DNA from 2 places in the Pseudoalteromonas sp. NZS11 genome. Region 2 is predicted to be linked to the other one. Evidence: predicted binding sites of a transcription regulator. Region 2 holds the regulator's gene; the other holds the start of a gene.
The links. Region 2 encodes ArgR, which controls arginine synthesis, uptake and breakdown. Its sites were predicted from a motif close to ANTGAATANNTATTCANT; they were not measured.
Positions count from the first base shown of each region.

Region 1: a site for ArgR is predicted at 2,877-2,894, ahead of argC (N-acetyl-gamma-glutamyl-phosphate reductase). Genes of this name have one in related genera too.

Region 1 covers NZ_JADYWP010000001.1:503,625-509,559, forward strand. Annotated here, with positions in the region: gene radA (DNA repair protein RadA) at 1-586, shown strand, start outside; gene I6E82_RS02250 (hypothetical protein) at 662-1,594, shown strand; gene argE (acetylornithine deacetylase) at 1,660-2,820, opposite strand; gene argC (N-acetyl-gamma-glutamyl-phosphate reductase) at 3,045-4,055, shown strand; gene argB (acetylglutamate kinase) at 4,056-4,823, shown strand; gene I6E82_RS02270 (ornithine carbamoyltransferase) at 4,831-5,763, shown strand; gene I6E82_RS02275 (argininosuccinate synthase) at 5,760-5,935, shown strand, end outside.
Region 2 covers NZ_JADYWP010000016.1:13,143-19,077, reverse strand. Annotated here, with positions in the region: gene rpmA (50S ribosomal protein L27) at 1-169, opposite strand, end outside; gene rplU (50S ribosomal protein L21) at 186-497, opposite strand; gene ispB (octaprenyl diphosphate synthase) at 920-1,891, shown strand; gene mdh (malate dehydrogenase) at 1,978-2,910, opposite strand; gene argR (transcriptional regulator ArgR) at 3,136-3,603, shown strand; gene I6E82_RS19325 (Dyp-type peroxidase) at 3,611-4,510, opposite strand; gene I6E82_RS19320 (ABC transporter ATP-binding protein) at 4,559-5,608, opposite strand; gene I6E82_RS19315 (ABC transporter permease) at 5,609-5,935, opposite strand, start outside.

The sequences.
Region 1 (5,935 bases), on a different contig from region 2:
CGTTGGCATTTTTAAAATGTGCGAACGCGGTATGTTGAGTGTTGATAACCCGAGCGAAATATTTTTATCGGGGTCTACAACCGACTCGCCAGGCTCTACAATTACCTGTATCCGTAAAGGTAATCGAAATTTACTACTTGAAATTCAATGTTTAACTACCGAAACCGAGGCGGAATTTCCGCAGCGTGTTTGCGTTGGTTTAAACATGAACCGCATAAAAATGCTGACTGGCATATTACGAAAACACACTAAAACCAAAATATTCCACGATACGTTTTTTAATATTGTGGGTGGCCTAAGAATAGATGAAACAGAAACTTGTATTGATTTAGCATTAGTAACCGCGTTACTTAGCAGCTTAAACGAATTTGTTGTGCCTCGTACCACGTGTATTATGGGCGAACTCAGCTTAAATGGCGATGTACGCCCAATTGACAGTGGCGTACCACGTGTTAAAGAAGCGGCACAACATGGTTTTACAGAAATATATATTCCATTTCGTAATTACCATAAGTCGATGGAAGGGCTGGGCGCTAAAATTACCCCAGTTAAAACAGTACATGAGTTGCTTAGTTTAATTAATTAATACTTACGGGTGTTAATGTGTAATGTTACTCTTAATAAAACTCGGTTTACACAAAGAATAGAATAAGGAAATAACATGAAAAAGTTAGTAATAGTTGCAGCGATTGTAGCTGCGGGCGTTGGTGGCGTGAGCTATGCAAATTATGTAGCTACACAAGAAGTGCGTGCAGAAGTAGATAAGCAACTTGCTTTAGTAAGCGAGCAAACTGGCGCTACATTTAAATACGCTGGTTTATCGGCAAGTGTTATTTCAAAAAGCGTAGAAATAACAAACATGGAAGTAATAAGCCCAGAGGGCGACAATGTTGCTAATATTCAAAGCATTGAAATAACAGGTTACGAGCCAGATAAAATATCACCGCATACATCATTTGATGTAAAAAGCTTTCAGTTTGATAAAGACTTTGTTTCAAAATTACCTGCTGATACAAACGAAATGCTCGCGTCGGCAAGTTACGACTTACATTCATCACTTGATTACGATGAAGAGTCTGGCAATAGTGATGTAGTAGTTAAGCTTGATGCAAAAGACATTGTTAGTTTTAATATGGATATGGGCTTGGCTAATTCAAAAGCATTAATGGATGCTTCATTGGCGATTAGTAAAGCGCAGCAAGAAGCGGGTAACCAGCCACTTACTTATGAGCAAGAGTTACAGCAGCAAACACTTGTTATGCAAGCAATGAGTAAGTTAGAGCCGCGCAATGTTAGCTTTGCCTTAAATAACCAAGGTAAGTTAAAAGACTTACTATCAAGCGAGCTTGAAAAGCAAGGCATGACGCTAGAGCAAATGGAAATGATGTTAGAGCAGCAGTTACAACAAGCTCCTGTAACTGAAGATATTGCAGAAGCTTTAACCAGCTTTGCGAAAGGTTTAAATTCATTCAGTGTGTCAGCAAAGCTACCTGAAGGTAAAACTATGATGGAAATTAACCAACAAGTTATGATGCTAATAGGGCAACCTGAAGAGCTAGTTAAGTTTATTAACTTAGAAGTTAAAGGTGATTAAGCCTTAGTTTTGTATTAATAAAGGCGCCAATTGGCGCCTTTATTATTTTGTGTTGTTATAAGCAGTTAGTAACTCTGATTGCTAAAGCAGTTTGCTTTTATGATATTGGTGATTATTTGTTGTGATGGTTTTATTTTTTCCATCGCTAAAAACTCATCAGGCTGATGCGCTTGGTTAATTGAGCCTGGGCCCATTACGATTGTTTCACAACCGAGTTGCTGGATAAACGGCGCTTCAGTGCAATAATTTACCGCGACCGCTTTTTGCCCTGCTATTTTTTCAGCCATTTTAACTAAAGCACTGTCGGTGCTACCACTAAATGCCGGGATTGGTTCATGTAAATCAATAACGCTCACCGCATTTGGGTATTGCTGATTTATCTCTTTTGTTGCATCAAGCACTAATGCTTGTAGTTCTTGTACACTTAAACCTGGTAATGGGCGCATGTCTATATGCATTTCACAGCAACCACAAATTCTATTCGCATTATCGCCACCATGAATATTACCTAAGTTTAATGTTGGATAAGGAATTTCAAAGTGATTTATTGAATACTTATGCTTTAATTGCTCTTTTAAGATCATCAATTTTGTAATCACTTTATGCATTACTTCAATGGCGTTAAGGCCACGTTCGGGATCTGAGCTATGCCCAGAGCGACCAACCACTCTTATTGCTGTACTCATATGGCCCTTGTGCATAAATACTGGCGTCATATCAGTAGGTTCGCCAATTATACAACGCGCAGGTTTTAAATTAGGGTGCTTACATATTTGCTGTGCACCTGCCATAGTTGTTTCTTCATCGGCAGTGGCGAGTATTAAAATAGGTTGAGTTTGCTGCTTTTCATCAAGTTCACTAATTGCTTGTAATACAAAAGCAAAAAAACCTTTCATATCAATGCTTCCTAGCCCGTACAATTTATTGTCGAGTTCAGTAAGTTTAAACGGATTGTGGTTCCAGCGGCTGTCATCAAAAGGCACTGTATCAGTGTGGCCCGCAAGCATTAACCCGCCATCACCTTTTCCACGCTTTGCTAATAAATTAAAGCGGCCTTTACCTCCTTCTAATTCAATAATTTCACACGTAAAACCGAGTGTTTCGCACCACCTCGCAAGGAGTTCAATTACGTTTTTATTGCTCATACACAAGCTGTCTTCAATTGCACTAATAGAAGGGGCTGCAATCAATTGTTGATACATAGAAATAAACGAAGGCAAAGGCATAAAAAAATCCAAAATTATTATTCAATTTAATTGCATAACAATATAAAAGTATTTATGATGAATATCAATTCACTTTTTAAGCATAAATATATTAAAGTAAAGCTATGAAAATAATGCGACGATAATCTACAAATTCATTAAATTAAGTCTTAATTTAGCGTCTTAGCTAGTTTAAGCGAACAACATATATATTTAGCAGTAAATTTTAAAATAACGAGTAATCAATGAATGTAGTTATTATTGGCGCAAGCGGTTATAGCGGCGCAGAGTTAGCAAGCTTAGTTGCTAATCATCCAAACCTTACCTTAACAGGCTGTTATGTATCTGAGGGTAGCTTAGATAAAAATAAATTACTAAGTGATTTATACCCAGAGCACCTTGGCTTACTAGATTGTCCTTTACTTCCTCTTAGTGCATCAGCTTTTGATGACATTCAAAGTGATGCTGATTATGTATGCTTATGTACCGATCACAAAGTAAGTGTTGATTTAGCGCCTCAATTTTTAGCTATGGGTAAAAAAGTATTTGATTTATCTGGTGGCTATCGCCTAGCAAATAATGATGATTACGTTACTTACTATGGTTTTGAGCATCAACACCCAGAGCTTTTAAATGAAGCGGCTTACGGTTTAGCAGAGTGGAACCATGATGCTATCGCTAACGCAAAGCTAATTGCTGTTGCAGGCTGTTACCCAACAGCGGCGCTTAATGCACTTAAACCGCTTAAACAAGCAGGCTTATTGAGCGATCAAAGTATTATTATTAATGCCGTTTCGGGTGTTACGGGTGCCGGGCGTAAAGCGAGTGTAGGAACACATTTTTGTGAGGTATCGCTTGCACCTTATGGTTTGTTTAACCATCGCCACGGTCCTGAAATTGAACAACACCTTGGCCACAAAGTATTATTTACACCGCATTTAGGTAGCTTTGCGCGCGGTATTTTAGAAACTATTTATGTACAACTTAAGCCTGGCGTTACCAAGGAAAACGTTGCATCTGCTTATCAAGTGCTTGCTAACGAGCCATTAATTCGTTTGTTAGGCGATAAAATACCTTCAATCAAAGGTGTTGCTAAGCAACCATTTGTTGATATTGGCTGGCAGCAACAAGGCACGCAGTTAATTGTAATGTCTGCCATTGATAACTTATTAAAAGGCGCTGCTGGACAAGCTTTGCAGTGTATTAATATTTCTATGAATTTAGATCACACTACGGGCTTAAAAGGAGCGTTTTAAATGAGTAAAAAAACGTGGGTTATTAAACTCGGTGGTGCAGTACTTAATACAGAAAATGCAGCAAAAGCGTTATTTGACGTGCTAAGTGAGCAAAAAAATGATGAGTTTGTCATTGTTCATGGCGGTGGTTCTTTAGTAGATACATGGCTAAAGCAAGCGGGTTTTGCTAGTGTTAAACACCAAGGTTTACGTATTAGTCCAGCAGAGCAAATGCCTTATATAGTGGGTGCGCTTGCAGGTTGCGCTAATAAACAATTAATGACTCAAGCTATAAGCGCAGGGCATAAGCCTGTCGGCTTAAGTCTTTTTGAGGCGGGTGTGACTGCAACCCAAAAATTAAAAGCGCTTTGCTTAGTGGGTAAATGCACAAGTAACGACGATTCTATCATCAATGATTTACTTAGAATTTCTCGTTTACCTATTGTTAGCTCTATCGGCTTTGATGAACAAGGCTTGTGGTACAACGTAAATGCAGATGAAGCTGCAGCGGCTATTGCCAGTAATTTAAATGCAGAACTAATTTTTATGACGGATGTAGAAGCGGTACTTGACGCAAATAAACAACCGTTACATCAACTTGACACAAAACACATTGATACTTTAATTACAGATGGAGTAATTGTGGGCGGGATGGAGGTCAAAGTTAAGACCAGCCTTCACGCTGCCCAACATTTACGACGCGGTGTGTATATTTCCAGCTGGCAAAAGCCAGAAAATTTAACTGCTCTGCTGCAAGGCGAGCATGTCGGAACAAAGATTACACCATAGGTTTATTATGTTTGAGAATTTTTTAACGGGTTTAGAATTAGACCAAGAAGGCGCACTTAATTTATTAAAGTTAGCGCAAGATATAAAAGCAAAGCCAGAAAAATACAGCCAAGTATTATCGGGTAAATCAATCGTAACATTGTTTGAAAAGCAAAGTTTACGTACACGTTTATCGTTTGATATAGGTATTAATCGCCTTGGTGGTCATGCTGTTTATTTAGATCAGCAAAATGGCGCTATGGGTGCACGTGAATCAATTAAAGATTTTGCACTTAATATTTCTACTTGGGCCGACGGTATTGTGGCGCGTGTAAATCAGCACAGCACATTAACCACGTTAGGTGAATATTCATCGGTACCTGTGGTAAATAGCTTGTGTGACTTGTACCACCCTTGCCAAGCACTTGCTGATTTTTTAACACTTCAAGAAGTACATGGCGATGTGAGTCAGCTTAAAGTAGCTTACTTAGGTGAGGGTAATAACGTAACTCATTCATTGATGTTACTTGCCGCAACGCTAGGTACTGACTTTGTTGCTGTAACACCAAAAGGGTGTTCGCCAGATTCACAAATACTTAAAAAAGCAGAGCAAATTGCAGCAATGAATGGCGCATCAGTCATGGTGAGCGATAGAGTTGAAGCTGCGGTTGGTGCAAACGTTGTATACGCAGATACATGGGTATCAATGGGTGATACAACGCCGCTTGAGCAAGTAAAAGAAAAATACATGCCTTATCAATTAAACCAGGCATTGCTAGATCAAACAGGTGCGACTACGGTATTACATTGCCAACCGGCACACCGTGAATTTGAAATTACCTCTGAGGTAATGGATGGTCCAGCATCAAAAATCATTCAACAAGCAGAGAATCGCATGCATGCGCAAAATGCTCTGCTAGTTACATTACTAAATCCAAATTTTGTTAAGGAACACCTATGAGTTCAATTAAAAAAGTCGTTTTAGCCTATTCTGGTGGTCTTGATACGTCGGCTATCGTGCCATGGTTAAAAGAAAACTACGGCTGTGAAGTAATCGCGTTTGTTGCCGATGTAGGTCAAGGCGCTGAAGAACTTGAAGGCGTAGAAGCTAAAGCAATTGCCTCTGGTGCATC
Region 2 (5,935 bases):
GGTCTTTACCGATACCTACGTTAGTACCAGGGTGGAAACGAGTTCCACGCTGACGAACAATGATGCTACCCGCTAGAACTGATTCGCCACCAAAACGCTTAACACCTAGGCGTTTGCTTTCTGAATCGCGACCGTTACGAGTACTACCAGCTGCTTTTTTATGTGCCATTTCTAAGTACCTCTAATTAAGCGCTAATGCTAGTGATTTTAACTTCAGTGAACCATTGACGATGGCCCATTTGCTTACGAGAATGCTTACGGCGTCTAAATTTAACAACCTTAATCTTCTCACCGCGACCATGTGAAACAACCTCAGCTGTTATCTTGCCACCGTTTACGAACGGTACACCGATCTCGATTTTCTCACCATCAGCAACTAAAAGTACTGAATCAAATTCTACTGCCGCACCAGTTTCAACGTCTAATTTTTCAAGACGAATCGTTTGACCTTCAGTCACACGATGCTGTTTACCACCACTTTGGAAAACCGCGTACATAATTAACTCCGTCTGTGCACCCTCAAATCGGCGCAACTAAAATATTCTTCGATAGGGCGCGAAGTTTACGCTAACGCGAAATAACTAGCAAGCCTATTTTGTAATTAAAATGAATAAAAAGTAGCTGCTTTGAGAGCAATTCAATATTTACCCCATTTTATATTAATTAGCCCTTTTGCCAAGCGCTTTTTAACTCTTAGTCGAAATAAATTAATGTACTCAAATATGACCCTCACAGCTTAATATCTAAGCACACCATAAACTGTATATTGATTATCAATTAATCAGTTATCTTGGCTAATTCAGTCTAAATTAAGTACTTTAATAGTGTTTTTTCAATCAATCGTCACAAAATATCGAGCTAGTGCATTTTTTGTTGTACAATCTGCGCCGTTCACACATAAAAATTGGCTCGGAGATCAATGGATATAAAAGCTATCCAGGCGTTAATCGAAAGCGATATGAATGACGTCAATCAACTTATACATGCGCAAATGCGCTCAGATGTGGCGTTAGTTAATCAGCTTGGTTTATATATAGTTAGCAGTGGCGGCAAACGCGTTCGTCCAATGCTCGCGATTTTAGCAGCCAAAGCGCTCGGTTATCAGGGTAAAGATCACATAACACTTGCAACAATTGTTGAGTTTATTCATACAGCAACGCTATTGCATGATGATGTTGTAGATGAATCAAACTTACGACGTGGCACACCTACGGCAAATGCTGAATTTGGTAATGCTGCTAGCGTATTGGTTGGTGACTTTATTTACACTCGTTCATTTCAGCTTATGGTTGGTCTTGGAAAAATGCAGGTTATGCAAGTACTTGCCGATGCAACAAACATTATTGCTGAAGGTGAAGTATTGCAGTTAATGAACTGCAACGACCCAGATACGACCGAAGCCAGTTATATGCAGGTTATTTACTCTAAAACAGCTAAGTTGTTTGAAGCAGCGACAGGCCTTGCTGCCATTATTACTGAGCAAGACCAGACTACTCTCGATGCACTAAACCTATATGGTATGCATTTAGGTACTGCGTTTCAGCTAGTAGATGATGTACTCGATTACAATGCAGATGCTGAGCAGTTGGGTAAAAACATTGGTGATGATTTAGCTGAAGGCAAACCAACGCTTCCACTTATTTATGCTATGCAACATGGTAGCGAGCAGCAAACGCAGCTTATTCGTGATGCAATAGAGCACAGTAATGGTATGGAGCATTTAGAAGAAATTTTATCGGCACTAAAGCAAACTAATGCGCTTGAATTTACAATGCAAAAAGCAGAGCTTGAAGCTGACAAAGCTATTGCCTGTTTAGACTTTTTAGCTGAGTCTGACTATAAGCAAGCACTCATAAGCCTTGCCCGTATTGCGGTTGACCGCGACCACTAGTTTTAACTAGTTACACAGTGTGAAATTAATTCTGAGCAATAAAAAAGCCTGCAAATGCAGGCTTTTTTGTTATTCTACTTTGGCTATTACGCCATGAAATCAACACCTTCTTTGATGTCTTTTTTCAGTGTTTCAAGCATGTCATTTTTTGCTTTTGTTTCAAATGCGCTTAGTTCGCCGTAAGAAAGAATTTCTTCTACGCCGTTTTTACCTAAACGTACTGGATGTGCAAAGTACTCTGCATCGCCATTTTCAACAGCAACGTAAGCGTAATCTACAACTTCTTCACCCTGTAGGCCTTTAACTAAAGACATACAAAAACGAGCTGCAGCAGCACCCATAGATAGCGTAGCTGAACCACCGCCTGCTTTAGCATTTACAACTTCAGTACCCGCATTTTGGATACGTGGAGTAAGTGCAGCAACTTCTTCATCAGTGAAAGAAACACCTTCAACTTGAGAAAGTAGAGGAAGAATAGTTGTGCCTGAGTGACCACCAATTACTGGTACTTTCACAGTTGCTACGTCTACGCCTTTAAGTTCAGCAACAAATGCTTCTGAACGAATAACGTCAAGCGTAGTAATACCGAATACGCGTTTAGCGTCGTAAGTACCTGCTTTTTTGAATACTTCAGCAACGATTGGAACTGTGCCATTTACTGGGTTAGTAATAATACCTACTAACGCTTTAGGACAGCTAGCAACAATGCCTTCTGCTAAAGTTTTGATGATACCAGCATTTACATTAAATAAATCAGCACGATCCATACCTGGTTTACGTGGCATACCCGCTGGGATAAGAACGATGTCAGAGCCTTCAAGCGCTTTGTTTAATTCGTCTGCGCCAAAGCCTGCTACTTTAACATCTGTTGGGATGTGAGAAAGGTCAACCGCAACACCTGGTACTACTGGTGCAACATCATAAAGTGATAATTCAGAGCCAGCTGGTAAGCCTGTTTTTAATAATAAAGACAACGCTTGGCCGATACCGCCTGCAGCACCTAATACAGCAACTTTCATTGGAATTCTCCGTAATTTGAGGTAGGAAACATTTGTGGCTCTTAAGATAATGAAATTAGCGACTAAAAACAAATTTATCCTGTCTATTTCAAGTATATTTTCGACCATAGTCGTAAACTTTTGTGATTTAACGCATCAAACTGGCAAGTTAACTAAACAACTGCTGCATAATTATTCATTTTTGTGTAGAATTTGCGGCATAAATAACAAAAACGAATAAAGACTATGCAACCACAAGATAAACAAGAAGCACTGGTAAAAGCATTTAAATCACTATTAAAAGAAGAAAATTTTGGCTCTCAAGGCGAAATAGTTGATGCATTAAAAGATCAAGGCTTTGACAATATAAGCCAAAGTAAAGTATCGCGCATGTTAAGTAAATTTGGTGCTGTACGCACACGTAACGCCAAACAAGAAATGGTTTACTGCTTACCTGCTGAAATGGGTGTACCTACGGCTAAAAGCCCATTACGCCAATTAGTAATCGACATTATGCACAACGAAATGATGATCATTATTCGTACCAGTCCAGGCGCCGCTCAGCTTATTGCTCGTTTATTAGATTCATTAGGTAAAGCAGATGGCGTACTAGGAACAATTGCAGGCGACGATACTATTTTTATCGCTCCTGCTAAAATATCTGAAATAGATGTAACACTTGAACGTGTTCGCATTTTATTTGATACGGTTTAATAGCAAACTAAATTTGTTTTAAAAACCCGACTGAAGGCGCAAAGAAAGCAGAACCCATATCGGCTTGAGTAAAATCAAGCCAGTGGTCGTAACAATCCCCTTCCCCTAAACGACTATTAAGTACTTTTTCAAATGCGGTGCCCGTACAAGCGCATGTAATTGATAACATTCCCTGCTCATACACATCGCCATAAGGCATGCTCTGATTTAATAATAGCGGTTGTCCATCTTCGTCTTTTAGTTCGCTACGTAAAGCATGACTGGTTTCAATCGCAGGGATAATTAGTGTGTTATCAAGGCGCGTACGCCCCATTATTTGTTCTTGCTCGCTCAATGATAAATGCTGCCACATAGTTAAGTCATGCTTATAACGCTGTACATGAATATAACTCCCCTGATCTTCAAAATTACCAGGGTTACTAATTAAAGCCGTAGCGCGCTTTTTTCTTCCATGAGCTGTATCGCCACCATAAATAAAACCATTAAAATCACGACCATCTAAAAAGCGAAAATTACGAATTTGCTCCACCAGCTCAACATCGGGAGCAAATAGTTTTAAAATTTGCAGCGCAAATAAATGGTTAACGTCTTCACGGTCAGAGCGAATTTGCACAAATAAATCGCACGGTTGTACGCTCATTTGATGATCGCTATGGTTTATATTAGGAAAGCTCTGTAATTCGCTTGGGATGTATTCAGGGAGGATATGCGGCCAATATTGCGCACCAATAGCAACCATACAAGAGAGCATTGATTCTGAAAATTGATCGCTAAACTCTTCTTCAATAGCGCTTACTTGTTTTAACTTTGCGCGAAGTGATTCATCTTGACCATCAAACACATTAAAAAATAAGTGCAAACCGTGTAAGTTTGCTTCAGCACAAATCCCTGATTGCGCTTGCGCCATTGTTATTCCTTAGTTTTACAGATAAAAACACAGCGAATAACAAATTAATTACGATTCGAAAAAATTCACCGTGTGAGGTTTTATTTTTATTATAACCTGTTCATTATTTTCAAATGACTGGCCATATTGTGCAGCAACTTCAATTTCTTGTTCATCAATAACAAGTGAATAAACATACGCCGAACCAATAAAGCGACGACTTATGATTGTAGCTCGCTTGCTGAGTTTGTCACTTTGGTTATCTGCCACTAATTCTATTTGATGAGGGCGCACATATATAAGCCCTACGCTTACGTTTTGCTTACTCTCAATATAAGATTCGACTAAACCAAATGGTGTTTTGTATTCAGTTGCTGTTAATACTTCTGCGCTCAAGTATATGCCTTGACCCAGAAACTCTGCAACCTCCTTTGAACATGGAGCTGCAAAAAGCTGCTCAGGCGTGCCTTGTTGCTCAATTTTACCGCGATGCATAATGGCAAGTGTATCTGAAAAGGCAAACGCCTCTTCTTTTGAGTGTGTAACAAACACAGCAGATACTTGGGTTGCCTTAATAATTCGACGTATATCGGCAATTAATTCAAAGCGTACTTGCGTATCAATATTTGAAAAGGGCTCATCAAGTAGCAATAAACTAGGCTTATAAGCTAATGCACGAGCAATAGCTACACGCTGCTGTTGACCACCCGATAACTGATGCGGGAACCTGTCAGCACAGCCAATTAAATGCACGAGCTTAAGCATTTCATCAACGCGTTGCTGCTTTTGAGCTTTACTCATTTTACTAAGCCCAAATGCGATATTATTTGCTACCGTTAAATGCGGAAACAACGCATAGTCTTGAAACATCATGCCGATGTTACGGTGCTCAGGCGAGACAAACGATTGCTCATCACTCACTAATTTACCGTCTATAAAAATAGACCCTTGCTTAGCTTCAATTAAACCTGCAATCGCTTTTAACGTGGTCGTTTTGCCGCACCCACTCGCTCCGAGTAGGCAAACAATTTCATCTTTACCCACCGTTAAATCTAAATCGTGAATAACCTTTGTGCCGTTATAGTGATAGCTCACTCCTTGTAAAATTAAACTACTCATTTAACTACGCTGCTCCATAGAACGATTAATAAAATACAAAGGAATAAACCCAACAATAACAATAAATAATGCCGATATTGAAGCAAGCTCTAACTGCTCGTCACTCACATACTGAAATACATGAGTAGCTAAGCTTTCAAAATTAAACGGTCTGAGCAATAGCGCAGCTGGCAGCTCTTTCATGCACTCAATAAATACCAATAACGCAGCAGTAAGCAATCCTCTTCGCAGTAAAGGTAGGTGCACTAAACGCAGTGTTTGTCCTTGGCTTTTACCCATTGATTGGCTTGCCATATCAAGTGATGGGCTAATACGTAAAAAACTCGA